Regions from separate parts of the Streptomyces sp. NBC_00878 genome, predicted to be linked through region 1. Evidence: riboswitches for the same ligand, from Rfam matches in the RefSeq annotation. Region 1 holds a riboswitch; each other region holds the start of a gene.
The links. Region 1 has a riboswitch for cyclic di-AMP ahead of OHA11_RS21265 (M23 family metallopeptidase). Riboswitches for the same ligand answer to the same signal wherever they lie in the genome.
Positions count from the first base shown of each region.

Region 2: it holds a riboswitch for cyclic di-AMP, as region 1 does, so the genes downstream of both, OHA11_RS04565 (LysM peptidoglycan-binding domain-containing M23 family metallopeptidase) here and OHA11_RS21265 (M23 family metallopeptidase) in region 1, are expected to answer to the same signal.
Region 3: it holds a riboswitch for cyclic di-AMP, as region 1 does, so the genes downstream of both, OHA11_RS17115 (C40 family peptidase) here and OHA11_RS21265 (M23 family metallopeptidase) in region 1, are expected to answer to the same signal.

Region 1 covers NZ_JAPEOK010000001.1:5,020,946-5,030,519, reverse strand. Annotated here, with positions in the region: gene OHA11_RS21300 (DUF4097 family beta strand repeat-containing protein) at 1-36, shown strand, start outside; gene OHA11_RS21295 (ATP-binding cassette domain-containing protein) at 231-1,307, shown strand; gene OHA11_RS21290 (ABC transporter permease) at 1,304-2,095, shown strand; gene ribA (GTP cyclohydrolase II) at 2,187-2,855, opposite strand; gene OHA11_RS21280 (MarR family winged helix-turn-helix transcriptional regulator) at 2,971-3,486, opposite strand; gene OHA11_RS21275 (dihydrofolate reductase family protein) at 3,591-4,730, shown strand; tRNA gene OHA11_RS21270 (tRNA-Met) at 4,869-4,942, shown strand; cyclic di-AMP (ydaO/yuaA leader) riboswitch at 5,346-5,502, shown strand; gene OHA11_RS21265 (M23 family metallopeptidase) at 5,514-6,551, shown strand; gene OHA11_RS21260 (PrsW family intramembrane metalloprotease) at 6,633-8,024, opposite strand; gene trmB (tRNA (guanosine(46)-N7)-methyltransferase TrmB) at 8,199-8,957, opposite strand; gene lhgO (L-2-hydroxyglutarate oxidase) at 9,163-9,574, opposite strand, start outside.
Region 2 covers NZ_JAPEOK010000001.1:1,132,700-1,142,273, forward strand. Annotated here, with positions in the region: gene OHA11_RS04545 (MBL fold metallo-hydrolase) at 47-1,249, opposite strand; gene OHA11_RS04550 (Glu/Leu/Phe/Val dehydrogenase dimerization domain-containing protein) at 1,621-2,811, shown strand; gene OHA11_RS04555 (TetR/AcrR family transcriptional regulator) at 2,864-3,484, shown strand; gene OHA11_RS04560 (SGNH/GDSL hydrolase family protein) at 3,720-4,505, opposite strand; gene OHA11_RS04565 (LysM peptidoglycan-binding domain-containing M23 family metallopeptidase) at 4,733-5,662, opposite strand; cyclic di-AMP (ydaO/yuaA leader) riboswitch at 5,667-5,842, opposite strand; gene OHA11_RS04570 (alpha-galactosidase) at 6,125-8,206, opposite strand; gene OHA11_RS04575 (tyrosine-protein phosphatase) at 8,378-9,175, shown strand; gene OHA11_RS04580 (DUF6126 family protein) at 9,245-9,370, opposite strand; gene OHA11_RS04585 (helix-turn-helix domain-containing protein) at 9,367-9,574, opposite strand, start outside.
Region 3 covers NZ_JAPEOK010000001.1:4,106,869-4,116,442, forward strand. Annotated here, with positions in the region: gene OHA11_RS17095 (zf-HC2 domain-containing protein) at 1-455, shown strand, start outside; gene OHA11_RS17100 (ATP-binding cassette domain-containing protein) at 555-1,367, shown strand; gene OHA11_RS17105 (hypothetical protein) at 1,452-2,777, shown strand; gene OHA11_RS17110 (hypothetical protein) at 2,774-3,367, shown strand; cyclic di-AMP (ydaO/yuaA leader) riboswitch at 3,661-3,832, shown strand; gene OHA11_RS17115 (C40 family peptidase) at 3,839-4,987, shown strand; gene OHA11_RS17120 (C40 family peptidase) at 5,467-6,558, shown strand; gene OHA11_RS17125 (hypothetical protein) at 6,885-7,556, shown strand; gene OHA11_RS17130 (hypothetical protein) at 7,566-7,946, opposite strand; gene OHA11_RS17135 (ribbon-helix-helix domain-containing protein) at 7,943-8,227, opposite strand; gene OHA11_RS17140 (hypothetical protein) at 8,308-9,294, opposite strand; gene OHA11_RS17145 (DUF397 domain-containing protein) at 9,538-9,574, opposite strand, start outside.

The DNA of each region.
Region 1 (9,574 bases):
TACGGCAACATCGACGTCCGCCGCGCCAAGGTCTGACCTCACCGAGGCCCTACTCCAAATTCCAACAGGGCCTGACTTCAACAGGGCCTGACTCCGGCAGGGCCTGACTCCAGCAGGACCTGACTCCGGCCAGGGCCCGACCTCGCAGGCCGGGCCCTGGCCGGAGAACCGAACCAGCCGCAACTCGTTCACCACCCCCCAGCCCCTTCAGCCTTCGAACGGGAGGGCCCATGCCTTCTTCTGTCATGTCCACGTCCAGCCGGACCGACGGTCACCCGTCGCCGACCGCCGTCTCCGCCATCGGTCTGCGCAAGTCGTACGGCGACAAGACCGTCCTCGACGGCATCGATCTGTGCATCCCGGCCGGGTCCGTGTTCGCGCTGCTCGGGCCGAACGGCGCGGGCAAGACCACCGCCGTCAAGATCCTGTCCACGCTCATCTCCGCCGACGGCGGGCAGGTCCAGGTCGCGGGCCACGACGTCGCCGCGTCACCGGACGGGGTGCGTGCCGCGATCGGCGTCACCGGGCAGTTCTCCGCCGTCGACGGGCTGATCACCGGCGAGGAGAACATGCTCCTCATGGCGGACCTGCACCACCTGTCCAAGCGTGAGGGACGGCACGTCGCCGCCGAACTCCTTGAGCGGTTCGACCTCGTCGACGCCGCCAAGAAGCCCGCCTCCACCTACTCCGGCGGTATGAAGCGGCGTCTGGACATCGCCATGACGCTGGTCGGCAGCCCGCGGATCATCTTCCTCGACGAGCCGACCACCGGTCTCGACCCGCGCTCGCGCCACAACATGTGGGGGATCATCCGCGAGCTGGTTTCCGACGGCGTCACCGTCTTCCTCACCACCCAGTACCTGGAGGAGGCCGACGAACTCGCCGACCGCATCGCCGTGCTCAACGACGGCAAGATCGCCGCCGAGGGCACCGCCGACGAGCTCAAGCGGCTCGTCCCCGGCGGGCACGTGCGGCTGCGGTTCGACGACCCGGCCGCGTACCAGAGCGCCGCCGTCTCGCTGAGCGAGGCGGCGCGGGACGACGAGGCGCTGTCGCTGCGCATCCCCAGCGACGGCACCCAGCGTGAGCTGCGCTCCATCCTCAACTGGCTGGACTCGGCCGGTGTCGAGGCGGACGAGCTGACCGTGCACACCCCCGACCTCGACGACGTGTTCTTCGCCCTGACCGGCGGCACCACCACCGTGCCCAACCAGCCCAACCAGCCCAACCAGCCCAACCAGCCCAACCAGCCTGGCCAGTTCAGCCAGTTCAGCCAGCTCGGCCAGTCCAAGGAGGACGTCCGATGAGCTCCCTCTCCCTCGCCGTGCGCGACTCGAACACGATGCTCCGCCGCAACCTGCTGCACGCGCGGCGCTACCCGTCCCTCACCCTGAACCTGCTGCTCACACCGGTCATGCTGCTCCTGCTCTTCGTCTACGTCTTCGGCGACGTGATGAGCGCCGGCATCGGCAACGGCGGCGGCGACCGGTCCGACTACATCGCGTATCTCGTCCCGGGCATCCTGATGATGACCATCGGCGGCACCACGATCGGCACCGCGGTGTCCGTCTCCATGGACATGACCGAGGGCATCATCGCCCGCTTCCGCACGATGGCGATCCACCGCGGGTCGGTGCTCATAGGGCACGTCGTCGGCAGCGTGCTGCAGTGTGTGATGAGCGTGGTCCTCGTCGGGGCCGTCGGGGTGGCCATCGGGTTCCGGTCCACGGATGCCACCGCCCTGGAGTGGGTCGCGGCGTTCGGGCTGCTCGCGATGTTCGCCCTGGCGCTCACCTGGATCGCGGTCGGGATGGGCTTGATCAGCCCGAACGCCGAGGCGGCCAGCAACAACGCGCTGCCGCTGGTCTTCCTGCCGCTCATCTCCAGCACCTTCGTCCCGGTCGACGCGATGCCGGGCTGGTTCCAGCCGATCGCCGAGTACCAGCCGTTCACCCCGGCCATCGAGACCCTGCGAGGCCTGCTGCTCGGCACCGAGATCGGCCACAACGGCTGGCTCGCGATCGCCTGGTCCCTGGCGCTGACCGTGCTGGGCTACTTCTGGTCGAAGGCCTCGTTCAACCGCGACCCGAAGTAGGCGACTTGAGCGAGCGTTCCCAGCGCGAGCGCGGCGTACGTCGACACCGTGTCGGCGTACGCCGCCTTTTCGCGACCAGCACAAGCAGGCGTCAGCCCGCCGTCAGTTCTGCCAGACCGGCCAGTTCCGTCGGTTCCGTCAGGTCCGGGAGCCGCAGTGTGTGCTGGGTCTGCAAGACCTTCGCCCGGAGGTAGCGGACGTTGTGGGCCGTCGTGAAGACGCCCGTCGGGACGCGGCGGCCGACCGTGATGCCGAGGTCCCGGAGCTGGTTCGCCTTGTCCGGGTTGTTCGAGAGCAGGTCCAGTTCCGTGATGCCGAGGGCTGTCAGCATCTGGGCCGCCGCCGTGTAGTCGCGGGCGTCCTCCGGGAGGCCCAGGGCCGTGTTCGCGGCGTACGTGTCGAGGCCCTGGTCCTGGAGGGCGTACGCGTCGAGCTTGTTGTAGAGGCCTATGCCCCGGCCCTCCTGGCGGAGGTAGAGGAGTACGCCGCCCCGGGTGGCGATCTGCTCGACGGCCTCGCGGAGCTGGGGGCCGCAGTCGCAGCGGGACGAGCCGAAGGCGTCGCCCGTCAGGCACTCGGAGTGGAGGCGGACGAGAGGGGGCGCCGAGGCCGAAGGGGTGCCGAGGACCATCGCCACGTGTTCCAGGCCGTCGGTCAGGCCGTGGAAGGTGACCAGTTCGGCGTCGACGCTGTAGCCGTCGTGGAAACGCAGCGGCACCCGGACGCGCGAGCGCTGGGTGGCGGCGGGGTAGTCGGGCATGCGGTTCTCCCGGTCCGATCTCTCAACTGCTTCAGATTTGAAGCAGCTCCTCGGAGCGAGACCTTACCCCATGCTTTAAAGTTGAAGCAATGCTTGGGAGCGGTTGTGCTGAGGTTTATGTGCAGGGTGTGGACGAGCGGCGGCGCCACGGGACGTCGTCCGGCGCCGCCTGCGGGTCATCTCCCTCCAGGCCCCGCGCGATCCCCGTGCAGATCTCCTCCAGCTGGCTCACCTGCTCGGGGGTGAGCTTGTCGAAGATCGCCGCGCGGACCGTTTCGGCATGGCCGGGCGCCGTGCGCTCCAGGACGGCCATCCCCTCGTCCGTGAGGACCGCGATGCTGCCCCGTTTGTCCGTGCGGCATCCTTCACGGCGTACCGCCCCGTCCTTCTCCAGCCGGGTCACCGCGTACGTCAGCCGGCTGCGGGTGATCTTCGTCCGTTCGGCGAGGTCGGTCATACGCAGGCTGCGGTCCGGGGCCTCGGAGAGGTTGGCCAGGATGGAGTAGTACAGGTGTGGCATGCCGGCCTCCTGCTGGAGCTGCCGGTCGATCGCGTCCTCCAGAAGATGGGAGGCGGCGATGTAGGCGCGCCAGGCGCGCTGCTCCTCGGGGGTGAGCCAGCGGGTCGTCATACCCCCAGTGTAGTTTTGTTTCAAACTTGAACCAAGACCGGCCCCTGAACCCTCCCCCTGACCCCGGACAAGCCCAGGCTCCGCCCCTGAAAGAGAGCGCGTCAATGCCTCACCCCTACGTCCTGTTGTCCGCCGCCGTCTCCCTCGACGGCTGCCTGGACGACACCGGCCCCGATCGGCTGCTGCTCTCCGGACCGGCCGACTTCGACCGGGTCGACGAGGTACGGGCCGAGTCCGACGCGATCCTCGTCGGCGCGGGCACCCTGCGCGCCGACAACCCCCGGCTCCTCGTCAACTCCGCCGAGCGGCGCGCGGCCCGGGTCGCCGCCGGCCGGCCGGAGTACCCGCTGAAGGTCACCGTCAGCGGCAGCGGCGACCTCGACCCCGACGCCAACTTCTGGTCCACGGGCGGCGAGAAGATCGTCTATACGTCCGACAAGGGGGCGGTGACGGCCGCCGAAGCGCTGCGCGGGCTGGGCGTCGACATCGTCCCCGTGGGCCCGGACGTCGACTGGCGGGCCGTACTCACCCACCTCCACGACGTACGCGGCGTACGGCGGCTCATGGTCGAGGGCGGCGGTCGCGTCCACACCCAGCTCCTCCGGCAGGGCCTCGCCGACGAACTTCAACTCGCGGTCGCCCCCCTCGTCGTGGGCGAGCCGGACGCGCCACGGCTGTTCGGGCCCGGCGACTATCCGGGCGGCCCCCGCAACCGGATGCGGCTGACCGAGACACGGCCCGTGGGCGACGTCGTCCTCATGCGGTACGTCCCCACCGCGCCCGGCACCGGGAACGTACCCTCCGCCGCCGACCACCGGTGGCTGGCCCTCGCCTGCGAACTGGCCGCCCAGTGCCCGCCCTCGCGGACCGCGTTCAGCGTCGGCGCGGTCGTCGTCGCGGCCGACGGTACGGAGCTGGCCCGCGGGTACTCCCGCGAGTCCGACCCCGTGTCGCACGCCGAGGAGGCCGCGCTCGCCAAGGTCGAGCCGGGTGATCCGCGTCTCACGACCGCCACGGTCTACAGCAGCCTGGAGCCGTGCGCCCGCCGGTCGTCACGGCCCGCGCCCTGCGCCCGGCTGATCCTCGACGCGGGCGTACGCAGGGTCGTGACCGCGTGGCGGGAGCCGGACACCTTCGTGACCGGCGCGGACGGGAGCGGGCTGCTGGCCGCGGCCGGTGCCGATGTCCTGGTGCTCCCCGAGTACGAGGCCGACGCGAAGTCGCCCAACCGGCATCTCGGTTGACGCGTACGACCGGCGCGCCGCCATCTCGGTTGGCCGGTGCGGTGATCGGCACGTTTCATGTCAAACCTCCGATGAAGCGCGGTCGACATCAATGCGTGTGCTTCGGGTCCCGCGGATGGCGTACAGTGGTCTTAACGACGCGGGGTGGAGCAGCTCGGTAGCTCGCTGGGCTCATAACCCAGAGGTCGCAGGTTCAAATCCTGTCCCCGCTACTGAAGGCCCAGGGCCGGAATCCGATTCAGGATTCCGGCCCTGGACGTTTCCCCAGGTGTTTTCACTCGCCCAACTCCCGTCGGCCGCCCGCTACTCCTGCTCTCGGAAGCCTGGACAGGTCGGGAGTCGTGGCGACCGCGGCCATCGTGAGATGCGTCGCTCTTTTCAGGCTCTGTCACTGGTGGTAGTCGAACGGCGTCCCTCCGCATAACAACTGACGCACCATCAACAAAGCCCCCATGCCTGAATGACGATCAACTCGCCCGTTTTGGCCCGCTCATCACCCGTAAGTCCAGGCCGGAGGTCGTAACGATCATCAGGAACAGCTTGGAATCCGGTACCGGGGTCCATTAACGTTCGATAACGCAGCGCGGTCGTCCCTGCCGTCACTAGAGTCGGCGCCGTGCGCACGCGCCGAATTCCGCAAGGGAACCGGGGAACCACCACTTGGGGTGAATCGCGTGTCTTTCGCGGTGGAACACACCGCGGTTGACGCGCGTAGGAGACCTTCCTGCTCCGAACCCGTCAGCTAACCCGGTAGGCGAGAAGGAAGGAAAGGAGTGCGCCTACGTGGCGTCCAACCGGCCTGCCCCCACCACCTCGTTCGCGCCGAGTGAGTCGTCGGGTGAGAAGAAGCCCGACACCTTCGGCTACGGCGTCCGCCAGGACGAGGAGACGTGGGAGGTCTGGAATCCCAGCGCGGAGACCGTCCTTCCCGTCCGCGGCCGGCACCGCGTCTCCAAGCAGCGCGGCGGAGGACTCGCCCGTAGCTCGACCGTTCTCGGCGTCGGTGTCATAGCCGCCGTCGGCGCGGGTGGCATGGCCTCCGCGCAGACCGGCAAGCCGCCGGTGTCGATCTCGATGCCCGACCTGCCCAATGTGGGCTCGCCGTTCACGGACGACGACACCCCCGAGGGCTCCAGCACGCCGATCACCTCCGTCGGCCTCACCACCGCCGACGCTGAGCAGGGCAACTCGGACGCGGGCGAGGCGCTGCGCGCCCGCATCATGCTCCAGGCCGAGCGGCAGCAGGACCAGGTGGACCGCGAGGCCCAGCGGGCCGCCGAGGCCGCCGCCGCGAAGAAGGCCGCCGACCAGGCCGCCAAGGAGCGGGACGCCGCCGAGGCCAAGGTCGCCGCCGCCAAGAAGAAGGCGGACGAGGAGGCCAAGGAGAAGGCCGAGGCCGCGCGCCTCGCCGAGCTCGCCAAGCAGTACACGCTGCCGACCTCCTCGTACACGATCACCTCGACCTTCGGGCAGTCCGGTGCGCTGTGGTCCTCCGGGTACCACACGGGTCTGGACTTCGCCGCTCCCACCGGTACGCCGATCAAGGCGGTCCACAGCGGCACGATCACCGAGGCCGGGTGGAACGGGTCGTACGGCTACCGCACGGTCCTCACCCTCGACGACGGTACGGAGCTGTGGTTCGCCCACCAGTCGTCGATCAACGTCAGCGTGGGGCAGAAGGTCAACACGGGCGACGTCATCGGCCGCGTGGGCGCGACCGGCAACGTCACCGGGGCGCACCTCCACCTTGAGGTCCACACCCCTGGTGGCGGCGACATCGACCCGATGGCTTGGCTGCGGGGCAAGGGGCTCACTCCGTAACACCGACGACCGGGTCGTCTTGGGCGCTTTGGGTGCCCGGGACGTGGTGTCTGGGGTGCCGGGTGCCTTGATTGCCTCGGGTCACGAGCGGTACGGGTTGTATGCGGGGTACGGCGTCTGTGCCGGGTGCGGGTTCGTGTACGGGGATCCGTAGCCCGGCCATTGGGGTGCCCTTGGTGCCGGAGCCGTCGCGTGGGCCGCGTACAGCAGGGCGGGGCGGGCCGGTTCGCGGCGCGTCCACAGTTCGTGGAGCAACTCCCGTTCGCGTAAGACGAAGTCGGCGTCCGCGCGGCCCTGATGTCCCCGGTGGCGCAGGAACGCCAGCGATGTCGCGTACGCCTCGTACTCCGCGACCGTCCGGCCCGCCGCGCGCCCGCCGTGGTGGGTGGCGTACTCGCGGGCCAGCCGCCGTGCCTTCATCGAGCCGAGGGCGAACGGTTCGGGGGCGGTGAGCCAGCCCGCCATGGCGTACGCGGGCAGTTCGGAGCGGATCGTGCCGAGTTCGCGCTGGCGGGTCCAGATCACCAGCCAGGTGAGCAGTCCGAACGTCGGGACCATGAACGCCGCGTAGACCGCGAAGAAGCCGTACTCGCCGAAGGCCGACGAGCCGTTCCACATCGCGTGCATGCCCATCGCGAGCAGCAGTCCGACGATCGGGAGCAGTACGCGGCGTACCTTGTGGCGGTCCGCGGAGAGCGCCGCGATGCCGAAGCCGATGCCCGTCAGTACGCTGAACAGCGGATGCGCGAAGGGCGACATGATCACGCGGACGAAGAAGGTCGCCGCCGTGACGGAGAAGAGGCCGGTCTCGCCGGAGAGCTGGTCCGTCCCGAACGCCGTGCCGAGGTAGAGGATGTTCTCGGTGAACGCGAAGCCGGTCGCCGTGACGCCGGCTATCACCACGCCGTCGAGGATTCCGGTGAACTCCCGTCTGCGGAACAGGAAGACGAGGAGCACCGCGGCCGCCTTCGCCGATTCCTCGACTATCGGCGCGATGACCGTCGCGCCGAGGGTGTCGGCGCTGGACGGGTCCGCCGTCGCCGTCGCTATCCATCTCGTCGCGAAGCTGTTCGCGACGATGGCTATCAGTGCGGCTGCGCAGGCGCCCCAGGCGAAGGAGAAGAGCAGGTTGCGCCATGGGCCCGGTTCCACTCGGTCCAGCCAGCGGAACGCGGCGACCAGGAGTGGGACGGGCAGTACGGCGAGGCCCAGGCCCACCAGGAAGCCCTCGGTGCCTGTCTGTTTGCGGACCAGGGCCAGGATGACGAGGCCGGAGAGGGCCAGCAGCGTGGTCAGGGCGCTGTAGCGGACCCACCTGCGGTGCCACCAGTGTGCGGCTCCGCCGGGGACGGTGGCGGGGGTGATGCTGGGGGCGACGCTGGGGGGTGGGCCGGACTGCGGGCTGGTGTGCGGGTCGTTGTGCGGGTTGTTGTGTGGGCCGGAGTGCGGTGGGAGTGGGGGACCGGTGGCCATGACAATGACCCTAACGAGGGAGGGGCTTGGGCCGCGAGGGCGCCCTGTCAGGGGCGCGGGGGCGCTGCGTGGTGTGGCTTCGCTGTGGGTGCGTTCATGTCTGTGGGTGGGTTCCCCTGAGCGGGTGGGTTCCTTTGAGTGGGTGCGTTCACCTGCGTGGGCGTTCGGCTCCTACTACTTGTGCGGTACGCGGCGGAAGAGCAGGTCGTTCACCACGTGTCCCTTGTCCAGGCCCTGGCCCTCGAAACGTGTCAGGGGACGGAAGTCGGGGCGCGGCGCGTAGCCGCCGTCCGGCTGGGTGTTCTCGAAGTCCGGGTGGGCGGTGAGGACTTCGAGCATGACCTCGGCGTACGGCTCCCAGTCCGTGGCGCAGTGCAGCAGCGCGCCCGGCTTGAGGCGGGACGCGGCGAGGGTGAGGAACTCGGGCTGGATCAGGCGCCGCTTGTGGTGGCGCTTCTTGGGCCACGGGTCCGGGAAGTAGACACGGAGGCCGTCGAGGGAGTCCGGGGTCAGCATCTCGCGGAGCAGGATGATCGCGTCGCCGTTGGCGACACGGAGGTTGGACAGGCCTGATTGGTCCGCGAGGTTGAGCAGGTTGCCCTGGCCCGGGGTGTGGACGTCGACGGCGAGGATGCCGGTGTCGGGGGCCTCGGCGGCCATCTGAGCGGTGGCCTCGCCCATGCCGAAGCCGATCTCCAGGATGACGGGGATGTCCGCGCCGAAGAGTTCCTTGAGGTCGAGGTGTCGTTGTCCGTCGATGTCGAGGCCCCACTTGGGCCACAGGCGCTGGAGGGCGTCCGCCTGGCCGTGGGTGACGCGGCTTCGGCGGGGCTGGAAGCTGCGGATTCGGCGCTCGAAGTGGGAGCCGGCCGGGTCGGCGCGAGGGCCGTCGGGGAAGCGGGGCTCGCCCTTTGGGCGGGGGGTCCGGGGCATGGAGGAGTCAGACACAGTACGTCGATTTTACGGGGTGGGCGCTCGCGGTGGCCGTGCGCCGTCGTGGGTCGGGGCCGCGCCGGTACGTCGAGTCCACCGCTTTCCGGGTATCCGGCTGTCAGTTTTGGAGGGAACCGCTTCCTGGAGGAGCCCTACGCGGCGGACTCGACGTACCGGCACGGCCCCTTCCGTTGGTCTCTGAGTCTCAGATCGTCGTCATTGACCTGAGGGCCCTGCTTGCCACCTCTCGGCCGATCGGGAGGGAGGCTGTGGCTGCGGGGGAGGGGGCATTGAGTACGTGGACCGTGCGGGGGGACTCCTGGATCAGGAAGTCGTCCAGGAGGGTGCCGTCGCGTAGGACCGCCTGGGCTCGGACGCCTGCGGTGGAGGGGATCAGGTCGTCGGGGGTGGCTGCCGGGAGCAGGCGGCGGACTGCGTGAGTGAAGGCTGTCTTCGAGAGGGAACGGTGCAGTTCGCCGCCGCCGTAGCGCCAGTGGTGGCGGGCTATCCGCCAGGAACCTGGCCAGGCGAGGGTCGACGCCAGGTCGCGGGGGCGTACGGTCCGCCAGTCGTAGCCCTCGCGGGCCAGGGCCGGGACCGCGTTCGGGCCGATGTGG
Region 2 (9,574 bases), 3.9 Mb from region 1:
CAGGATGCTCCTCGGCCCTCGCCGAACGCCTTCGCGCGCTGCTTCGTCACCCCGCGGGGACGGTTTCCGGGTCTCCGGTGTCCTCCGTCGCGTCACGCGGAGTGTCACGGACCGTTTCCTCGACGGCGGGCCAGCCACCTTCCGGGGTGACGGCCACGCCGCGCCACCAGGGCTCGGACGGGACGGTCTCCGCGGTCGGCTCGAAGGGCTCACCGGGCCGGGGCAGCGCGATCCGGGCACCGGCCGCCCGGGCGGCGGTGACGGTCCCTTCGCCGGGCTCGGCCCAGGGGTGCGCCGCGAGGTTGAACGTCCCCCAGTGGATCGGCAGCATCACACCGCTGGGCCGACCGCCCTGGAGATCGAGATGGGCACGCATGCCCTCCTCGGGCGTCATGTGGATGTCGGGCCAGAACTCGCTGTACGCGCCGATCTGGATCATCGTGGCGTCGAACGGGCCGTGCGCGGCGCCGATGTCCTTGAAGCCCGCGAAGTACCCGGTGTCACCGCTGTGATAGATCCGGTGCTCGTCCCCTGCCACGGCCCAGGAGGCCCAGAGGGTGTGCTGCGTGTTGCGCAGGCCGCGGCCGCAGAAGTGGCGGGCGGGCGTGGCGGTCAGGGAGATTCCGCCGACCTTCGTCGTCTCGTGCCAGTCGAGCTCGCGCAGCCTGTCCGTCGAGACACCCCAGTGCTCCAGGTGGGCGCCGACGCCGAGGGGCACCGCGAACACCGTGTCCGTACCGGCCAGGGCCTTGATCGTGGGGAGGTCCAGGTGGTCGTAGTGGTCGTGCGAGATGACGACGACATCGACCGGGCCGAGCGCTTCCAGCGGCAGGGGCACGGGGTGCAGCCGCTTGGGCCCGGCGAAGGCGAACGGGGAGCAGCGCTCACCCCAGACGGGGTCGAAGAGCACCCGGTGCCCGTCGATCTCGGCGAGCACACTGGAGTGCCCCATCCACGTCAACCGCAGGCCCTGGGCCGGTGGCCGGGCCAGGTCGGCGAGGGTCGTGGCATGGACCGGCACCACGCCCGCCGGGGCGCGGCGCACGCGCTCCTCCTTACGGAAGAAGGACCGCGCGAATTCGAGCATGGCGCCGTCGGGCCGGGGAGCGCCCTCGGGGTTCCGGAAAACGCCGTCCGCGAAGTTCGGCGATCTGCGGATGCGCTCCATACGCTCACCACTGGGATCAGCGCCGAAGGCGGCGGGCCGCAGAGAACGGAGCCCGGAGCTCAGGGAACGGGAACCGGTCACGGCACCTCCAGGTGGAGTCGGTCTGACTTTCCATTATGGTCGCCGCCTCTGACAGCGCCGGGTCGGGCGTACGACAGGGCGGTGTCCGCGCGGGCCATGGCGGGATCCATCGGGTAGGACATCACGTTCTACTGAAGATCCATTCAGTATGTTGACAGATACATGCAGCACTTTCGATACTGACCGACCATTCAGTAATGGTGTAGGTCGGCACCAGAACCGGGATGCGGTACGCACCCGGCCCCACGCCGGTCAAACGCTCTGAACCTGTCCTCTGTTCCCCCCGATGTCCCCCGATCCCCGACCGTTCCCCCCAGCCTTTCCCCTCGATCGTTCCCCCGATCCCCTGTCCCCGCCCCCGAGGAGCCCCTATGAACGTCCCGGACAGCAGCCCGTTGATGACGCTCACCTGGACCGACCACGTCACCGGCCGCCAGGGGCACCTGGTCGTGGACCGGCTGGTGCGCGGCGTCTCCAGCGGCGGGCTGCGCATGCGGGCGGGCTGCACGCTGGAGGAGGTCGCCGGGCTCGCCCGTGGCATGACCATGAAGGAGGCCCTGCACTACGACCCGGAGAGCCGCTACGTACCGCTCGGCGGCGCGAAGGGCGGCATCGACTGCGATCCCCAGGCCCCGGAGGCGTACGGCCTGCTCGTACGCTATCTGCGCGCCATGCGCCCGTACATCGAGAGCCTCTGGACCACCGGGGAGGATCTCGGCCTCAGCCAGGACCTCGTCGACCGGGCCGCGGCGGAGGCGGGGCTCGTGTCGTCGATCCAGGCCGTCTATCCGCTGCTCGACGACGAGGCGACGGCCCGGCGGCGGCTGGCGGACGCGTTCGCCGTCGAGGTGGACGGTATGGGGCTCGACGAGCTGGTCGGCGGCTGCGGGGTGGCCGAGTCGGTCCTCGCGGCCCTGGACCGGGCCAAGGTGGCGTACGACGGGACCCGGGTCGCCGTGCAGGGGCTGGGCACGATGGGCGGGGCCACGGCCCGCTTCCTCACGCGCGCGGGGCTGACGATCGTGGCCGTCGCCGACGTGAAGGGCACGATCGCCAACCCCGCGGGACTGGACGTCGACGCGCTGCTCGCCGCCCGTGACACGTACGGAACGATCGACCGCGCGGCGCTGCGTCCGGCCGACCGCGAACTGCCCGGCGACGCCTGGCTGTCCATCGAGGCCGACGTACTGGTGCCGGCGGCGGTCTCGTACGCGATCGACGCCACCAATCAGGGGCGGATCAGAGCCCGTTGGATCGTCGAGGCCGCCAACATGCCCGTCCTGCCGGGCGCGGAGCATCTGCTCGCCGGCCGCGGTGTCACCGTCCTGCCGGACGTCGTGGTCAACTCCGGGACCAACGCCTGGTGGTGGTGGACGCTGTTCGGCGACATCGGGGCCGACGCGGAGGAGGCGTTCGCGTACACGCGGCGCTCGATGCGTGCTCTGATCGACCAAATGCTCGCGCGCGCGGAGGCCGACGGGACGACACCGCGGGCTGCCGCGCACGCGATCGTCGCGGACCGGTTGCCGGTCATCGCGGAGCGGTTCGGCTGGTACCGCTGACGCCGCCGCCCCTCCACCGGTGCACTCCAGGGAGACCGCATAGGGTTGCCCGGTGGCAAGAGTGCGGTTGAGCGTGGCGGAGCGGCGTGAGGAACTGCTGCGGGCCGCCATCCAGCAGATCGAGGAGCGCGGGGTGTCCGCGGTGCGGATCGCCGATGTGGCGACCGCGCTCGGGGTGAGCAACGCCCTGGTGCTCTACCACTTCTCGACGAAGGAGAAACTGGTCGCCGCCGCGTTCACGTACGCGGCCGAGGACGACCTCGCCCGCCTGCGCAAGCTGCTCGGCCGCCGGACGACCGCGCTGCGCCGGCTGCGGGCGGCGGTCCGCTGGTACGCGCCGACCGGGCAGGCCAAGGGCTGGCGGCTGTGGATCGAGGGCTGGGCGGTCGCGCTGCGCGAGCCGGCGCTGCGGGACGTCACCCGTGACCTCGACCTGCAGTGGAAGGCGGCGATCACGGAGGTCATCGCGGATGGTGTGGCGGCCGGCGAGTTCCACTGCCCGGACCCCACGAGTACGGCGCTGCGCCTCACCGCCCTGCTGGACGGGCTCGCGGTCCAGATGACGGCGTACCCGGGCGCGGTCTCACGCACCCGCACCCAGGAGTGGGTGGACGAGGCGCTGGCCCGGGAACTGGGGCTGGCGCGCGAGGCGTTGACGACTCCGAGCGCCTGAGGCCGCGTGCCGACGTACCCCCGGTTCGCGAGCGAGTGACGGACGGCGGGCCTGGTCGACGTCCACCGGCTGAAAGCCGACGGGGCTCCTCGACATCACCCACCGAGGGACAGCCGGGCCTCCTCGACGTCCACCGGGCGAAGAACCGCCCCCATGCCGACAGTTCGGGCCACCAGCCGCACCCTGCACCCTCCCAGCGGCCTTCAGGCCCTGGCAGAGCCAGTCCGCCGGGCCTTCAAGCCACCGACTCGATCCGCATCTTGATGTCGTCGGGTGACAGGCTCCCCTTCGCCACCACGCGGTCCCCGGAGGACTCCCCGCGCAGTCGTCGCCCGATCCACGGCACCAGGTATTCGCGCGCCCAGTGGATGTTGTCCCGCCGCATCTCCAGGGTGCCGCGGGGCGGCAGCGGCGGCCATGCCTGGTCGGGGTCCGCGGGGACCTCCAGGCCGAGGACCTGGCCGGCGCGCAGGGCGACCCGGGTGTGCCCCTCGGGCGACAGATGAAGCCGGTCGCCGTCCCAGGCCCGCCGGTCCTGGATGGTCTTGAGGGACCACAGGTCGAGCACGGGACAGCCGTACCGGTCGGCGATGGCCCGGAGATGGAGGTTGTACGTGGCGATCTTGCCGCGCATGTGCTTGAGCACGGGTACGCCACGGGTGTCGAAGCCGGTGGCCACCAGGACCGTGCCGACGACCGACGTGAGGTCCGCGACAGCGCGCTCATAGCGCTCCGCGACCTCGTCGGGGTCGGTGCCCAGCCGGATGATGTCGTTGCCGCCCGCGCAGAAAGAGACCAGGTCCGGCGCGAGTTCCTTGGCGCGCGTCAACTGGTCCTCGACGATCTGGTCGAGAAGTCTCCCGCGGACCGCGAGGTTGGAGTAGTCGAAGTCGCCCTCGGGTTGTCGGTCCGCGAGAAGCATCGCGAACCGGTCGGCCCAGCCGACGAACTCCCCGTCCGGACCGGGGTCGCCGACGCCCTCGGTGAAGCTGTCCCCCACCGCCACGTACGACCCGATCACTGATCTGTTGTCATTCTTCGAATCGTCTGCCACATCGACCCATGATTCACCTTCAAGTGTGAGCTACGCGACCGTAGGAAAGGGTTGACGGGCGGTGACATAAGCCACGCGTAAAGGATCGGTCAACCCGGAATAAGGCACCGAAGGCCGGCCCCCGGGGATCACAGGGTCCGGCCTTCGGAGACGAGCGGAGTGGTACGCCCCTGCGGGGCGAGCCCGGCGTCGGGTCAGATGGAGACGCCCTTGCCACGCAGGTACGCCAGCGGGTCCACGTCCGAGCCGTAGTCCGGGGTGGTGCGGATCTCGAAGTGCAGGTGCGGGCCGGTGACGTTGCCCGTCGCACCGGAGAGGCCGATCTCCTGGCCCCCGGTCACGGTCTGTCCGGCCGAGACACCGAGGGAGGACAGGTGGGCGTACTGGGCATAGTAGCCGTCGTCGAGCTTGATGACGACCTGGTTGCCGTACGCGCCGCCCCAGCCGGCGGAGACGACCGTGCCCGCACCGACGGACTTGAGCGAAGTACCGGTCGGAACCACGAAGTCGACGCCCGTGTGGTACCCGCTGGACCACATGCTGCCCGACATCTTGTACGGGGTGCCGACGGTGGCGCCCGCGACCGGGAGGCTGAAGCCGGCGGCACTGGCGGCGTCCGCGGCCTTGGCGGCCTCAGCCGTGGGGGCCTTGGCCTTCGGGGCGGCAGCCTTCTTCGCGGACGACTGGGTCGCCTTGGACGCGCCGGAGCCGGAGTTCGAGGCGGCGGCCTCGCCGATCGTCAGCTTCAGGCCCGGGTGGATGAGCGCCGGGTTACCGCCGATCGCCTTGCGGTTGTCCGCGTACAGCTTCTTCCAGCCGCCGCTGACGTTCTGCGCGTCGGCGATCCCCGAAAGGGAGTCGCCCGCACGCACGGTGTACGTCTTGGTCGCGGCCTTCTTGGCCTCGGCCTTCTTGTCGGCTGCGGCGGGCGCGGATTCCGCGGCCTTGTTCGCGATATTCGAGACACTCGCCACGGACTCGGCTGCGGACTGAGGAGTCGCGGCATGCGCTCCGGTCGCGCCGAGCAGCGGAAGGGCGAGCGCCGCGCCGCCGGTTCCGGCGACGGCTATGGAGCGGGTGAAACGCTGGGACTTGGGACGGCGGTGCTTACCCTTCGCGGGCATGACGAATTCCTCTCCGGCGCCTGCGAGGTGAGCTGTCGGGTGCGAGCTGGAGATGCCCGGCCGTGATTGCGCACGACTTAACCCCAAGCCGTTCCGGAGACCGGAACAGGCGTTCTACCTGTGGGTCCCCCGCTCCTGCCGTGTACGGGTGAGTGTGCGGATTCCGGGCGGCGGCAGGATTGGGCGTCCGTCCGGATTGGAGGCGAACGTAAGCGAGATGAAGACGCCGAAACAACCTTTGGGGTTCCCTGTGTGTCCCGTTCTCTTGATCCTTGACCGAAATGACGGTCACCCTGCGTAAATCAGGAATCTCGCCGTTTACTAAATCCCCGAAAACACGGCTGAATTACGTGAACATGGCGACAGCAGACCGTCACGAATATGACGCTGCTCACGCAACGGCCCCCAGGAACCTTTATTCCAGAGCGAGTTGGAATTAATGCCCTATTACGGGCACAACAGTCACATGCGACGCAAGCGGAAAACTGCCGCATCGAGGTCGCCACGCAGCCCCGTCCGCAACCCGTGATGCAACAGCACCGCACCCCGGTGAACTTCACCCGTTTCGAGGCATTTGTACGCAACTGTCGGGTCGAGTCCACGCAGCCGCACCGGAGCGACCGGCTCTCCGTAGTGCTGGGCCTGGAGCCAGACGAGGACGACGACGTCCGCGTCGCGCGTGTACTGCACGGCGCTCAGCCCGCCCTCGGGCGCGCGCAGCCGATGGAGGTCCCCGCCCTGCACAACGGGCCGGATCTCCTTGTAGAGCTCCACCCACGTCCGCGCCTCGGCCAGTTCCTCGTCGTCCCACCGGGTGAGGTCGCCGCCGACGCCCAGCACTCCGGCCATCGCGCTCACGAAGCGGAAGCGCAACGAGCTGGCGCGCCCGTTGAGCTGGACGTTCGGACTGTCGGTGACCCAGGCGGCCATGGCCCGCGCGGGGTGCACCTGACTGAAGCCGTGCTGGATGGCGAGCCGGTCGAGCGGGTCGGTGTTGTCCGAGGTCCACACCTGGTCCGTACGCGCCATGATCCCGAGGTCGATCCGGCCACCACCACCCGAGCACGACTCGAACGCGACGCCCGGGTGGGCCGCCCGCAGCCGGTCCAACAGGGCGTACAGCGCGTGCACGTGGTCCACCCAGAGCCGCTGCGGGTAGGCCTCTCCGGGCCACCCCGCATCGGTGAAGCAGCGGTTGAAGTCCCACTTCACGTAGTCGATCGGGGCGCTGGAGAGCAGCGCGTCGAGCTGCTCCCACAGGTACTCCTGAACGTCCTTCCGGGCGAGGTTCAGTACGAGCTGATTGCGTAGCTCCGTCCGCTTTCGTCCCGGTTGGAACTGCACCCAGTCGGGATGGGCGCGGTACAGCTCGCTGTCCGGATTGACCATCTCGGGCTCGACCCAGATCCCGAACTGCATCCCGAGCCCGTGCACCTCGTCGGCGAGCGGCTTGAGGCCGGCCGGGAAGCGGTCGGGGTTGGGCGTCCAGTCGCCGAGCCCGGCCCGGTCGCTGGTGCGCGCCCCGAACCAGCCGTCGTCGACCACGAAGAGTTCGACCCCCATCGCGGCGGCCCGTCGCGCGAGCGCCCCCTGCTGCTCCTCGGAGATGTCGAACTCCGTGGCCTCCCAGGAGTTGTAGAGCACCGGCCGGTGCCGGTCCGCGTCCGGGATCACATGCGCGCGCTGGTAGGCGTGCCAGGCACGGCTGGCCCCGCCGAATCCGCCGTCGCTCCACAGTCCGGCGAAGACGGGGGTGACGAAGCTCTCCCCCGGTTCCAGTCGCAGCAGCCCCGATTCGTCGTACCCGGCCCCGCCGGTGATCTGCACGCGCGCGTCCGGGAGTTGGGCCACGGCGATCCGCCAGGTGCCCGACCAGGCGAGGGCGCATCCGTAGACCTCGCCCCGCTCCTCGGTGGCCGCTCCGTCGACATCCAGGGCGACCCAGGGCAGGTGCTGGTGCGAGGTGTGCCCGCGCCGGCTGCCGATGACCTTCTCACCGTAGGTGAGTTCGGAGCGTACGAGCCGGGACTCGGCCGCCCACCGGCCGTGCAGCTGGGACAGCCGCCAGCCGTCGCGGTGCGGCAGCGTCCAGGCCGCCGAGTCGGCGCGCAGCACCTCCAGGACGGGCCCTTCGTTGGCGAGGGTCACCCAGCGCTCGACGACGTCGGTTCCGGCCCGCATGCGGTAGTGCAGCGTGATCCCGAGCCCGGAGTCGGAGAACCGCAGCCGCAGCTCGTCACCCTCGGCCTCGGACGCCTCGAAGCGCCATTCGGTGCCGCGCCGCTCCTGGGTACGCACGGACAGCGCGGGCCGTACGAACCGGGGGCCGCCCTCCACCGGGTACTCCTCGTGTCCGTCGAGGGTGGCCTCGAAGGCCCAGTACTCGGGTCCGGGGCCGGCCGCGAGTGCCTCGGCGTCGGCGAGCGCGATGCGCGGACCCCAGTGCAGGTGCAGCAGCGCGTCGTCCTCGCCGAGGCGCAGGGCATAGCTGCTCGCCGGGCCCGAAAGAAGCCACGTACGACCGTCTTCGCCGATCTCCAACATCAAACCCTCACAGATCCGAACAGGCACGCTCAAGCATCAACATCATTATGGTTCGAGCACCTCCCCGGCAACGCCTGTGGACAACTCATTGGCCTACGAATCGATGTCGTATCGTCGAGAGCGCGCACTTCGCCGACGAGCCGCGTCGGCAGCCGAAGGGGAGGAGCCCCCGTGACGCAGCAGGTCCCGTCGACCGAGCCCGAGCTGGCTGGAGTGCGCAACTTCCGTGATGTGGGCGGCCTGCCGACGGCGGACGGCCGACGGGTGGCGTACGGACGGCTGTTCCGCAGCGGCCATCTCGCGCACGCGACGGAGTCGGACGCCGCGTTCCTCTCCTCCCTGGGGCTGCACACGATCTTCGACTTCCGCAATGCCGCGGACCAGAAGCTCGAAGGACCCGACATCGAGCTGCCGGGCGTTCAGAACGTGAATCTGCCGCTGACCGACCCGGCACACGGCGCCGAGTTCTGGATGTTGGTCCGCGACGGCGATGTGGACCAGTTGCGCTCGATCCTCGCGGACCGCAAGGCCGCGAACCGGATGATCGATTCCTATCGCTCGATCATCAAGGAGCGCACGGCCGAGCACCGCCAGGTACTGCGCGCGCTGGCCGACGACAGCGTCCCCGCCCTCATGCACTGCGCGGCGGGCAAGGACCGCGCCGGCCTCTCCATCGCCGTGACCCTGCTCGCCCTCGACGTCGAGCGCGAGGCCATCGTCGCGGACTACCTGGAGTCGAACGCGACGCACCGCCGCTACAAGGTCCACCGCAGCACCTCCTCCGCCTCGGCGTACTCGCCCGAGGTGATGGAACTGCTGAGCCCCCTGTTCGACGCCCGCGCCGAGTATCTGGAGGCGGCGTTCGACACGATCGAGGAGACGTGGGGCGGGGTGGACGCATATCTGGAGAAGGGTCTGGACGTGACTCCCGAGCTCCGGGAGCGACTGCGGGAGCGGTTCCTCGACTGACCGACTGACCGACTGCCCGTCGACCCGCCCAGCACGCGACCGACTCGGCCTCCCGCCCCTCAGGGACCTCTACTGCCCTTGCGCTCCGAGCGAGAACAGCAGGTAGATGAAGGCGGCGAAGATGTGTCCGACCGCCACGTAGATGATGAGCCGCACCCACAGGGCGCGCGGGAACTTCTCCTCCATGTCCTTCATGACGCCTCTCCAGGGGTCGTCGGCCCGAGGCACAGGGTGGCCGTGGGGCTCTGCAGCAGGGTGTGTACGAAGAGGAGTTCGACCCCGTCCCGGCCCTCGGCGGCGATCCGGTGCGGGGTCAGCGAGTCGAAGTGCGCGCTGTCACCGGGCGCGAGGAGGTGTGCGGTGTCCCCGAGGCGCAGCCGCAGCCGCCCTTCAAGGACG
Region 3 (9,574 bases), 910 kb from region 1:
TGGCCCCGGCGATGCCGCTGCTGGGAGTGGCCGTGAGCTGGGGCCCGCACTCCGACCCCGTCCATGAGCTGATCGCCACCACCCCGAGAGCGGGGCTCGGCCTCGTCCTGCGGCGGACCCTGGCCGTGCTGACCCTCGTGACCCCGGCCCTCGCAGCCGCCGGCTGGGTCACCGGCACCGCACCCGCGCTGGTCCTGCTGCCGGCCCTCACTCTGACCTGCGCGAGCCTGGCACTGGGCAGCGTGGTGGGCACCCAGCGCGCCGCCACCGCGCTGGGCACCGGGTGGGCCCTGTTCGTGGTCTCCCCCGCCCTCGGCGGGGGCACCGTTCCCTCCTACCTACAGGAGTCCGCCGCCCCGGGTTGGGCGGCCGCGACCGCTGTCCTGGGCGCCGCCGTCATCCTGTGCCGCAACGCCTATCTGCACGCCCCTGAGGCCCGCACACGCCACCGCTGACCCCCACACCGTCCTTCACCTGCGACGCGGTCCTTCACCCGCACCGCAGTCCTTCACCTGCACCGCAGTCCTTCACCCGCACCGCGAGGAGACACCGCCATGCCCAGAACCGTCACCGCGAGCGAGACGGCCCCCACCCGCTACGCCCATCACATCCAGGCTCACGCCCTGACCGTGCGGCACGGCCGCCGCGCGGCGGTCGACGGGATCGACCTGGAACTGGGCACCGGAGTGCACGGTCTGCTCGGCCCCAACGGGGCGGGCAAGACGACCCTGATCCGCACGCTCGCCACCGTCCTGACCCCGCACAGCGGCGACCTGGAACTCCTGGGCAACGCCCGTCGCAGCGGTGGCGAACTGCGCGAGCTGCGCCGTCGGCTGGGCTATCTGCCCCAGGCTTTCGGACACTACCGGCGCTTCACCGTGCGTGAGTTCGTCGAGTACATGGCCTGGCTCAAGGAAGTGCCCCGCCGCCGGGTCGCCGACGCGGTGCAGCACTCCATCGACCGGGTCGACCTCACCGACCGGGCCGATGACCGTATGGGATCGCTCTCCGGCGGCATGCTGCGCCGGGCCGGCATCGCCCAGGCGATCGTCAACGACCCCGACATCCTGCTGCTCGACGAACCCACCGTCGGCCTGGACCCCGCCCAGCGCATGGAGTTCCGCACTCTGCTGCGTGACATCGGCGCACAGTCCTGCGTCCTGGTCTCCACCCACCTTGTCGAGGACGTCGGTGCCGCCTGCGCCAGCGTCGTGCTGATGGACGAGGGCCGCACGGTCTTCGCGGGCCACCTCGACCGCCTCCGTACCGCAGGCACCGACGCCGACCCGGGCGACAGCGACATCGAGCGCGGCTACTCCGCCCTGCTGCGCCGGCACCGCGAGGGCAAGGCCGGGGCCGGGCGATAGGCGACGCAGCACAACCGCCGCCCGAAGCCCCTGTATGTCCTCCTACACCCGACTACTGGCTACACCCGACTACTGGAGACTGTGATGTTCCGAATAGTGCGCCTGGAGGCGAAGCGCTCGATCGCGCTGCCGCTGTTCCTGGTGCTGGCCGCCCTGACCCGTGTCTTTCTGTGGATGGACATCGGGGAGTGGGCCGCCAGTTGGGCGCCCCTGGTCTACTCGATGCGGGGAACCGCCTGGATCGTGCTGCCGGTGGCACTGGCCGCCGGGATCTGGCACGGCGGGCGGGAGCGGCGCAGTGAGGTCTCCGAGCTGTTCGCCGCCACGCCACGGCCGCGCTCGGTGCGGCTGCTGCCCGCCTTCCTGGTGATCGCCGGCGCGGTGGTGCTCGCCATGGCCGCGATGGTCGGGTGGGCAGGGGTACTGGTCTCCCGGCACGCGGCCTACGGTGACGGCCTTCAGCCTGCGGGCCTTGCGGTGGGACTGCTGGCCGCCATCGCCGTCACCCTGCTCGGGTTGGGTGTCGGGCGGATGGCGTCCGCGCCGGTCGTGGCGCCGCTGGGCGCGGTGGTGCTCTTCCTGATTCTGTCGGTGAGCCAGGACAGCCGGCCGGCCAACCGTCTGGTGGACACCGTGCTGCCGATGCTGCCGGTGACGGACGACTTCCACCGGGTGCTGCCCTCGCTGTCCGCGGCCCAGGGCATCTGGTTCGCCGCCGTCGCTGTCACCGGTGTGCTGCTGGCCGTCGCGGCCACCGCGCGTGCCCGGGTGCTGGCCCTGACGCCCGCCGTGGCCGGGGTGGCCCTCGGAACCCTGCTGGCGCCATCGGGCGCGGTCGTCCCCGACCAGCAGGCCACCGCCATGGTCTGCGCGCCGAGCAACGGCCGGATCTGTGTCACCAAGGTGCACACCCGCACATTGCCCGATCTCACAGCTCCCGCCCAGAAGGTGCTCGACGCCTTCGCCAAGGTGCCCGGTGGCCCGACGCGGGTGGAGGAGGACACGGTGAGCTGGATGCTCGACGACGGCAAGCCTGCCGACGCCAAGGATCTCGGTACGGTCCGTGTCCAACTCCCGTACCGGACACAGGAAGGCGGCATCAGATGGAAACCGGCCTCGGTCCTCGACACCGTGGCCTCCGGAGCCGTTTTCGACGAGGACTGCTTCTCCGACGAGGAGGACGGGACCGGCAGGGAGTGGACCCGCGCGCAGGACGCCTCCGATGCGATGGCCGCCCTGCTCCTGGCCACCCCCACCGACGAGCTGAGCCCTGTCGCCCGCGAGGCCTACGACACGCTGCGCGCGCTGCCTGCCAAGGAGCGCTACCAGCGGATAGGGGACGGCCGGAAGGCCGCACTGACCTGCGGGGACCCGCTGGCCGTCGTCATGGGTCAGGGAGCGGGCCGATGACCCCGGGCCTGCACGGCATCGTGCTGCACCTGCGCTGCCGGGCGGTTCCGGCGACCGTACTGGTCTTTCTGGCCGCGGCCGCACTCACCTGGGCCGCATACCTGCCGGACGACCCGGCCATAACCCATAGGCTCGGCCTGATCGCCGTCGTGCTGGGCATCGCCCCCACCGCCCGCACGCTCGCCGGCCCGGACGAGGAACTGGAACGCGGCACGCCCGCCCCCTGGCGGCTGATCCGCGCCGTCCACCTGTTGCTGCTCGGCGGAGTCCTGCTCGGTCTGCTCGTCGTCGTCCACCGGATCGCCGGGCAGCAGTCCCACGCCGTGGCCTACGGCACCGTCGTACAGGCCGTCCTGGCACTCACGGCCCTGACCGCCCTGGGCGCGGTGCTCGTCGGTGCCCACGCGGCCTGGGTCCTCCCCATCGGCTGGGCCATGCTCATGCTGGCGGTGGGCCCCAGGGAATCGGTCATCGGGCAGGCACTGACCTGGATGGTCCAGGACCCCGGCACCGTCACCTCCACCACGGTGGCCGTCCTCCTGACAGTCGTCGGCGCCGCCGCCTACACCCAGCGCGGGAGCCGCCTGTGAGCCCGCTGCGGCCGGCCACATATTGATCATGTGACCGGCCGGCCGCGGATGGCTTCCTCTGCCCCACGGCACCTGACCGTGACTGCTGGAAGCCGGCGCCCCCGACCAGTCGGACGCCGCCACTCCGGACAACTCATCGCAGATCATTCCGGATTGACCTCGGAGAGCGAGGCCCAAGGTCAAGGTCACGAAAATGTATCGGGCATATCGCACATCAAACTTCACAGGGGCCACACGAATTAGCTAAATTTCCTGTAGGCCGCACGACCCGCACCGGCGAACATCGCCGGGCCGAGCGGCCTCCGCCGAGTCCGGTACGCCCTTGTGGCCGCCGGAGCCGAGGACCCACCGACCTTGGGGTGAATCGGTCCAACTCCCATCCGGGAACCGGACCGTAGGGCAAACCTTCCGAAGCACCAGCCCGAACCCGACAGCTAACTCGGTAGGCGGATGACGGAAGGAGACGCCCTCGTGGCGCCACACCGCAGGTCCCGGCCCCTCAGCCCCATGGGCATACGGACTCCGGCCCTCGCCACCGCGGCTCTGACCTCGGTGGCTCTCCTCTCCCAGACGGCGAACGCGTCGCCCGCCGAGGAGCCCAAGCCGAGCCTTGAGGAAGTCGAGAAAAAGGTCGGCGACCTCTACCGCCAGGCAGAGACGGCCAGCGAGAAGTACAACGCGGCCAAGGAGAAGACCACCAAGCAGAAGAAGCGCGTCGACACCCTGCTCGACGATGTGGCGCGGCGCACGGAGAAACTGAACGACGCGCGCGAGGAACTCGGTACGTTCGCCGCCGCGCAGTACCGCACGGGAGCCGCCGCCCCCGACACCGCCTCCCTCCTCCTCGCGGACAACCCGCAGGACTACTTCGACCAGACCCACCTGATGGACCGGCTGACCAGCCGCCAGAAGCAGTCCGTCGACGACTACGTCACGCAGCAGGCCGCGACGGCGGAGAAGCGGCAGGAGGCGTCCGAGAGCCTGGAGACGCTCACCGCGACGCAGAGCACGCTGAAGACGTCCAAGGCGGACGTCCAGCGGAAGCTCGCCGAGGCGCGCGACCTGCTCTCGAAGCTGACCGCCGAGGAGAAGGCGCGGCTCGCCGCGATCGAGCGGCAGAAGCAGGAAGAGGCCCAGCGCAAGGCGGACGAGCTGGCGCGGCAGCAGGCGGCCGAAGCGGAGCGGCGGCGCCAGGAGGCGGCGACGCAGAACACCGGGACCTCCTCGGGCACCTCGGGCTCCGGCTCGTCCACCTCCACTTCCACCTCCACGGCCAAGGCCGACAAGGCGCTCGCCTTCGCCCGCGCCCAGATCGGCAAGCCGTACGTGTGGGGCGCGAGCGGCCCCGAGTCGTACGACTGCTCCGGCCTCACCCAGGCCGCCTGGAAGGCCGCCGGCGTCACGCTCCCGCGTACCACCTGGGACCAGGTCAACGCGGGCACGACGGTCTCCTTGAACAGCGCCCAGCCCGGTGACCTGGTCTTCTTCTACGACGACATCAGCCACGTCGGCATCTACATCGGCGACGGCATGATGATCCACGCGCCGAAGCCCGGGGCGTACGTCCGCGAGGAGTCGATCTACTACATGCCGATCCACAGCGTGGTACGCCCGGCATGAGGGGCTTTTCGTAGTCCTGTTTCGCACTGACCGGAATTGGGGCTGCCCGAGGCTGAGAGGGACACGCGCGTGTCCCTCTCAGCCTCGGGCAGCCCACGCGCCCCATCCCGGCGGAGCCCATAGCACCAGCCGCTCGCCCGCTCCCCCACAACTCGCGCATCGGTCAGCCCACCACGTCAAGTCGGCGGCGCCGGGCCCGGATCGCGGTCGTACCCGGTCAGCTCGTGCCCGAATCGCACCACTTCCGTACATGCCGTTACCCGGGCCACGGTCCCAGGTTTAGCGTCCTTCCCCAGGTGACCGGACTTTCCCACCGCCGCCCGGGCCAGGGGCGGCATCCGGACACCACCGCCGAGAAAGGTCCGGCGGCGGCCCGCTCCCCTGTGCGGGCCGCCGCCGGACGTGCAACCGGCCCCTGAGGGCCGCCGCCGCGGACGCACCAACGCCCGGGCGGCCGTACGGAAGGACGTGGATCGCACGTGGCAGCGCACCGCAAGCCCAGACAGCGCTCAATCGGCGGCAGTACGGCCCGCACCGCCTTCACCATCGCGCTCGCGGGCGCGGCGAGCGCGACCGGGTTCGAGGGGACGGGGACCGCCGCGCCGGAACTGACAGCCGCTCAGGTCAGGGCGAAGGTCGACAAGTTGTACCAGGAGGCGGAGGTCGCCACCGAGAAGTACAACGGGGCGAAGGAGAGGTCGACGAAGACGCGGGGCCGGCTGAACACGCTGCAGGACGAGGCCGCGCGCAGGACGGATCGGCTCAACTCGGAGCGGGACGCGCTCGGTTCGCTGGCCACCGCGCAGTACCGGGACGGCGGCGTCGACCCCGCGCTGCGGCTCATGCTCTCCTCGGATCCCGATCAGTACCTGGACGGGGCCGCGTTCGCCGAGCGGGCGGGCGGCAGGCAGGCCTCGGCGGTGTCGCGGGTACGCGAACAGCTGCGCGAGATCGAGCAGTTGCGCGGGGCCGCACACGTCGAGCTCACCTCCCTCCAGGCGCGGCAGGCGGAGTTGAAGCGGAACAAGCGGACCGTCACCGGGAAACTGGGAGAGGCCCGGGATCTGCTGTCACGGCTGTCGGACGCGGACCGGGCACGCATCGGCGCCGACGACGCGGACACCGCCCGCGCCTCACGTTCCGCTGCCGAACCGCGCGAACTGGGCGCCACGGGCGGCATGGGCGGCACAGGCAGCAACGGCCCGTCGACCGCCGCTCCGAACTCCCGCGCCGCGAGCGCGATTTCGTATGCGTACGGGAAACTCGGCAGCCCGTATGTGTGGGGTGCCACGGGCCCGGACGCCTTCGACTGCTCGGGCCTGATGCAGGCCGCGTACCGTGAAGCGGGCATCTCGCTGCCCCGCACGACGTACGCCCAGATCAACGCGGGCGAGCGCGTCTCACGGTCCGAACTCCGGCCCGGAGACCTGGTGTTCTTCTACTCGGGCATCAGCCATGTGGGCCTGTACATCGGCAACGGGCAGATGATCCACGCGCCCAACTCCGCGGCACCGGTACGGGTGGCACCGATCGACGAGATGCCGTTCGCGGGGGCTACGCGCGTGGCGTGAGCGGCCGGGCCGACGAGGGAGAAGACGGGCGGGCCGACAAGGGAGGAGAACGGCAGGGAACGGCGACGGTAGGGAACGGGGGAGTTCAAGCCGTTCGGGCGTCGGTCCGGCTTGGATGGACATCGCATGGGTACTGCGGCGGGGTAGCGTCGACGCGGCACGGTTCGACATGCCGCACCACACGGTCACGATCCGCTCCACCCCGTTCGTCCACCCCGTTCGTCCGTCCCGTTCGTCCGTCCCGTTCGTCCGTCCCGTTGCTTCCACACAGCTCCGCTCCTCCGTACCGTTCCGCCTGGTTCGCCGTCGCCCTCCAGAAGGATTCGATGCCCGGCCCCACGCTGCCACCTCCGCCGCCGCCCGCGCACATCAGCGGCTGGCCCGACCGGGCAGCGCTGCTGGCCGACCGCGGGCGGGCCTTGGAGGAACTGCGCAGACGCAGTCTCGGGGTGCACCGGGTGCTGCTGCTGTGGCTGCTGGCGGTCGCGGCGATCATCGGATGGGCGCTGCTCGTGCTGCCGTTGCAGCAACTCGAACAGCGGGATCCCACCGGGTTCATCCTGGGACCGCTCTTCGCGGTCCTCGGCCTGGCCGCGCTCACGCCCTCCGTCATCGCCGTCGTCCTCGCCGTCCGGCGGGACCGCCACATCAGCCAACTCCTCGACGCCTGGCTGCGGTTGGCCAGCCATCCGCCCACCGACGCCCGCCTGCGCTCCCCCGGCCTGAGCCTCTTCTGGCTGCTCTCCTCACTCAGCCTCTGCGCGTTCGGGCTGTGGACAGCGTTCGCGGGGGCGGCGGAGGCGAGGCCGGGGCAGGACGCGTACAGCGATGTGGTGCTCGTGATGGGAATCGGCTTGATTCTCTGGCTGACCGGCCTGATCGGCGTGGTGAAGGCGGTACGTCACTATCGGTGGGCCGTACGGGCGCTGGGGCCTCGGACGCCGACTGAGCGGGGGACAACAGGAGCGACACCGGCTCCGGAGGATCAGGCCGACTGACAGGGCGGTTCATCCCGCCAAGGGCAGCACCGGCACGCCGAACCCGCGATACGCGCCAGGCTCCGTGGTGGCGACTTCCCAGCCGGTTGCCATACTCACGGCGGCCACATGAACGGCCGACCACCCGTGCTCGGGGAAGAGCGTGGTCGCGATACGCCCCATGGTGTCGGCGACGATCCGGTCGACCGACGCCACCTCCACGGCGGGAAGCTGGGCCAGGTGACCCGAAATACCTGGGCGACTCCTCGTTGCCTCGGCCAGGCTGAGAGCTGGAACCACCACCGTGTACAGCGGATCCTCGTGCGCTGCCACGATGAATCCGGACAGCACACGATGCCCGCGCCCGAGGGCAAGCAGACCGTGATGGTCCAGGATGACGCCGTCGCTCACGCCGCCGCACCCTTGCGGCGAGCGTCGGTGCGGGCCTTGCTCGCGGCCAGCATGCCGCGCGCCTCGACGAGTTCCTCGTCCGTCAGCGCCTGACCGCGCAGCAGGGTTTCCTCGACGTACTCCCGCGCCTGCTCAGCTCGCCGTCGACGTTCGACACGGCTTCGCAGGGTCTCGTTGATCACCGCCGAGATCGATGCCGCCTCGCCCGCGTCGACGAGCCGCTGCAACTCTTCGAGCAGGTCCGGGTCGAGAGTGACGGAGATGGGCTTCTTGGCAGCCATGATGCGAGGGTATCGCATGGCCATACGAGAGATTCCTATTGAGAGTGATGGACAAGCTGCGGGCCGTGCGCGGAAACGGCTCACACTCGCAGCGGCAGCGCGGTACGGATCGCCCCGCGCACTTGCGCGGCTCGGACCTGTACGGCCGTCGGAGGCAGTGCGCGCGGCACTTCGGCCGTGGTGCCGCCACGGCAGGCACGGCAGAGACCTCCTGGCAGGGCCTCCGGGCGGCCGGGTACGCGGCACTCGGTGCACTCCATGATCAGACGCGGAGGCGGGGGCTGCCGGGGCGCGGCGGCTCCCTCGGCGGCGGCCAGGTCGGGCGGCATCTTGTCGCGGAGCCGACGCTGGACAAGTGCACGGGGTGAGTACACCGCCTCGGGGAGGCCCGCGACGAGGACCTGCGTGAAGCGAGCGGTATCGGCACCACGGGCGAACCACTCGGCGGCGAGGCCTTCGAGCGCCGCACAGTCGGCGTGGGAGAGCGCCAAGCGGGGTTCGGCGCGGCCGAGTTGGGCGAGGGCCACGTACGCGGCTGAGGGTTGAGGCTCCTGTGTCACGTCGCTGGGGGCGGCCTGGGACATGGAGGCCGGGGAGGATGTCGTGACCGGGGAGGTCGTGATCGGCGTCTCGGGCGATGCGGCACCGGGTACGTCACCGTCGAGGAACCGGGCCCACCATTCGTTGTCACGTGCGGTACGGGACCAGTAGGTGCGGAAGACCCACCGCGTGCCGGTACCGGTATCGGTGTCGGTGCCGGTGTCGGTCGGCTCGACCCGGTGGCGTACGCGGCGCAGGTGTCCTGCCTCGCCGAGTTCGTTGAGGGCGGAGCGGACCGCCTGCTGCCCGTAGAGGGGCTGGGCCTTCGCGATGGTCTTGGCATCCATGGCCGCGTTCTCGCAGAGCCGGTCGAGAAATCCGGCGATGTACGCGGCGCGGGCGGGGAGGTGACCGAAGTCGCCGGGGCGGGAGGGCGGCTGGTCCGGTACGGAGCGTTTGCCGTAGCCGGGCTTGGCCATGGGGTGTGCGGGCGCGGGCAGCGCAGCGCTAAGGTCTTCACAAGCCATGAGATCGGTCCTCGTTCGATCTTGAGGTCAGACCCCGGTTTGGTGCTGGTAACACCTGCCGGGGTCGTTTGTTGCTGCGAACGCTAAACGTTCGCCACGGCGCGTGGCAAGCCGATCACGAAAAGTCATGTCCGCTGGTGTGTACGGGGGTTGGGAGGGAGGGTGGGTTGAGCCCAACCACCCAATCCTCACAAAAGGAGCTCGGATCTCGGGGTCCGAAGCCCGGGGCTCGGGCGCCGACGTTCAGGCACGCCGAGTGTGCGCTATGAAGGCCGCCCAG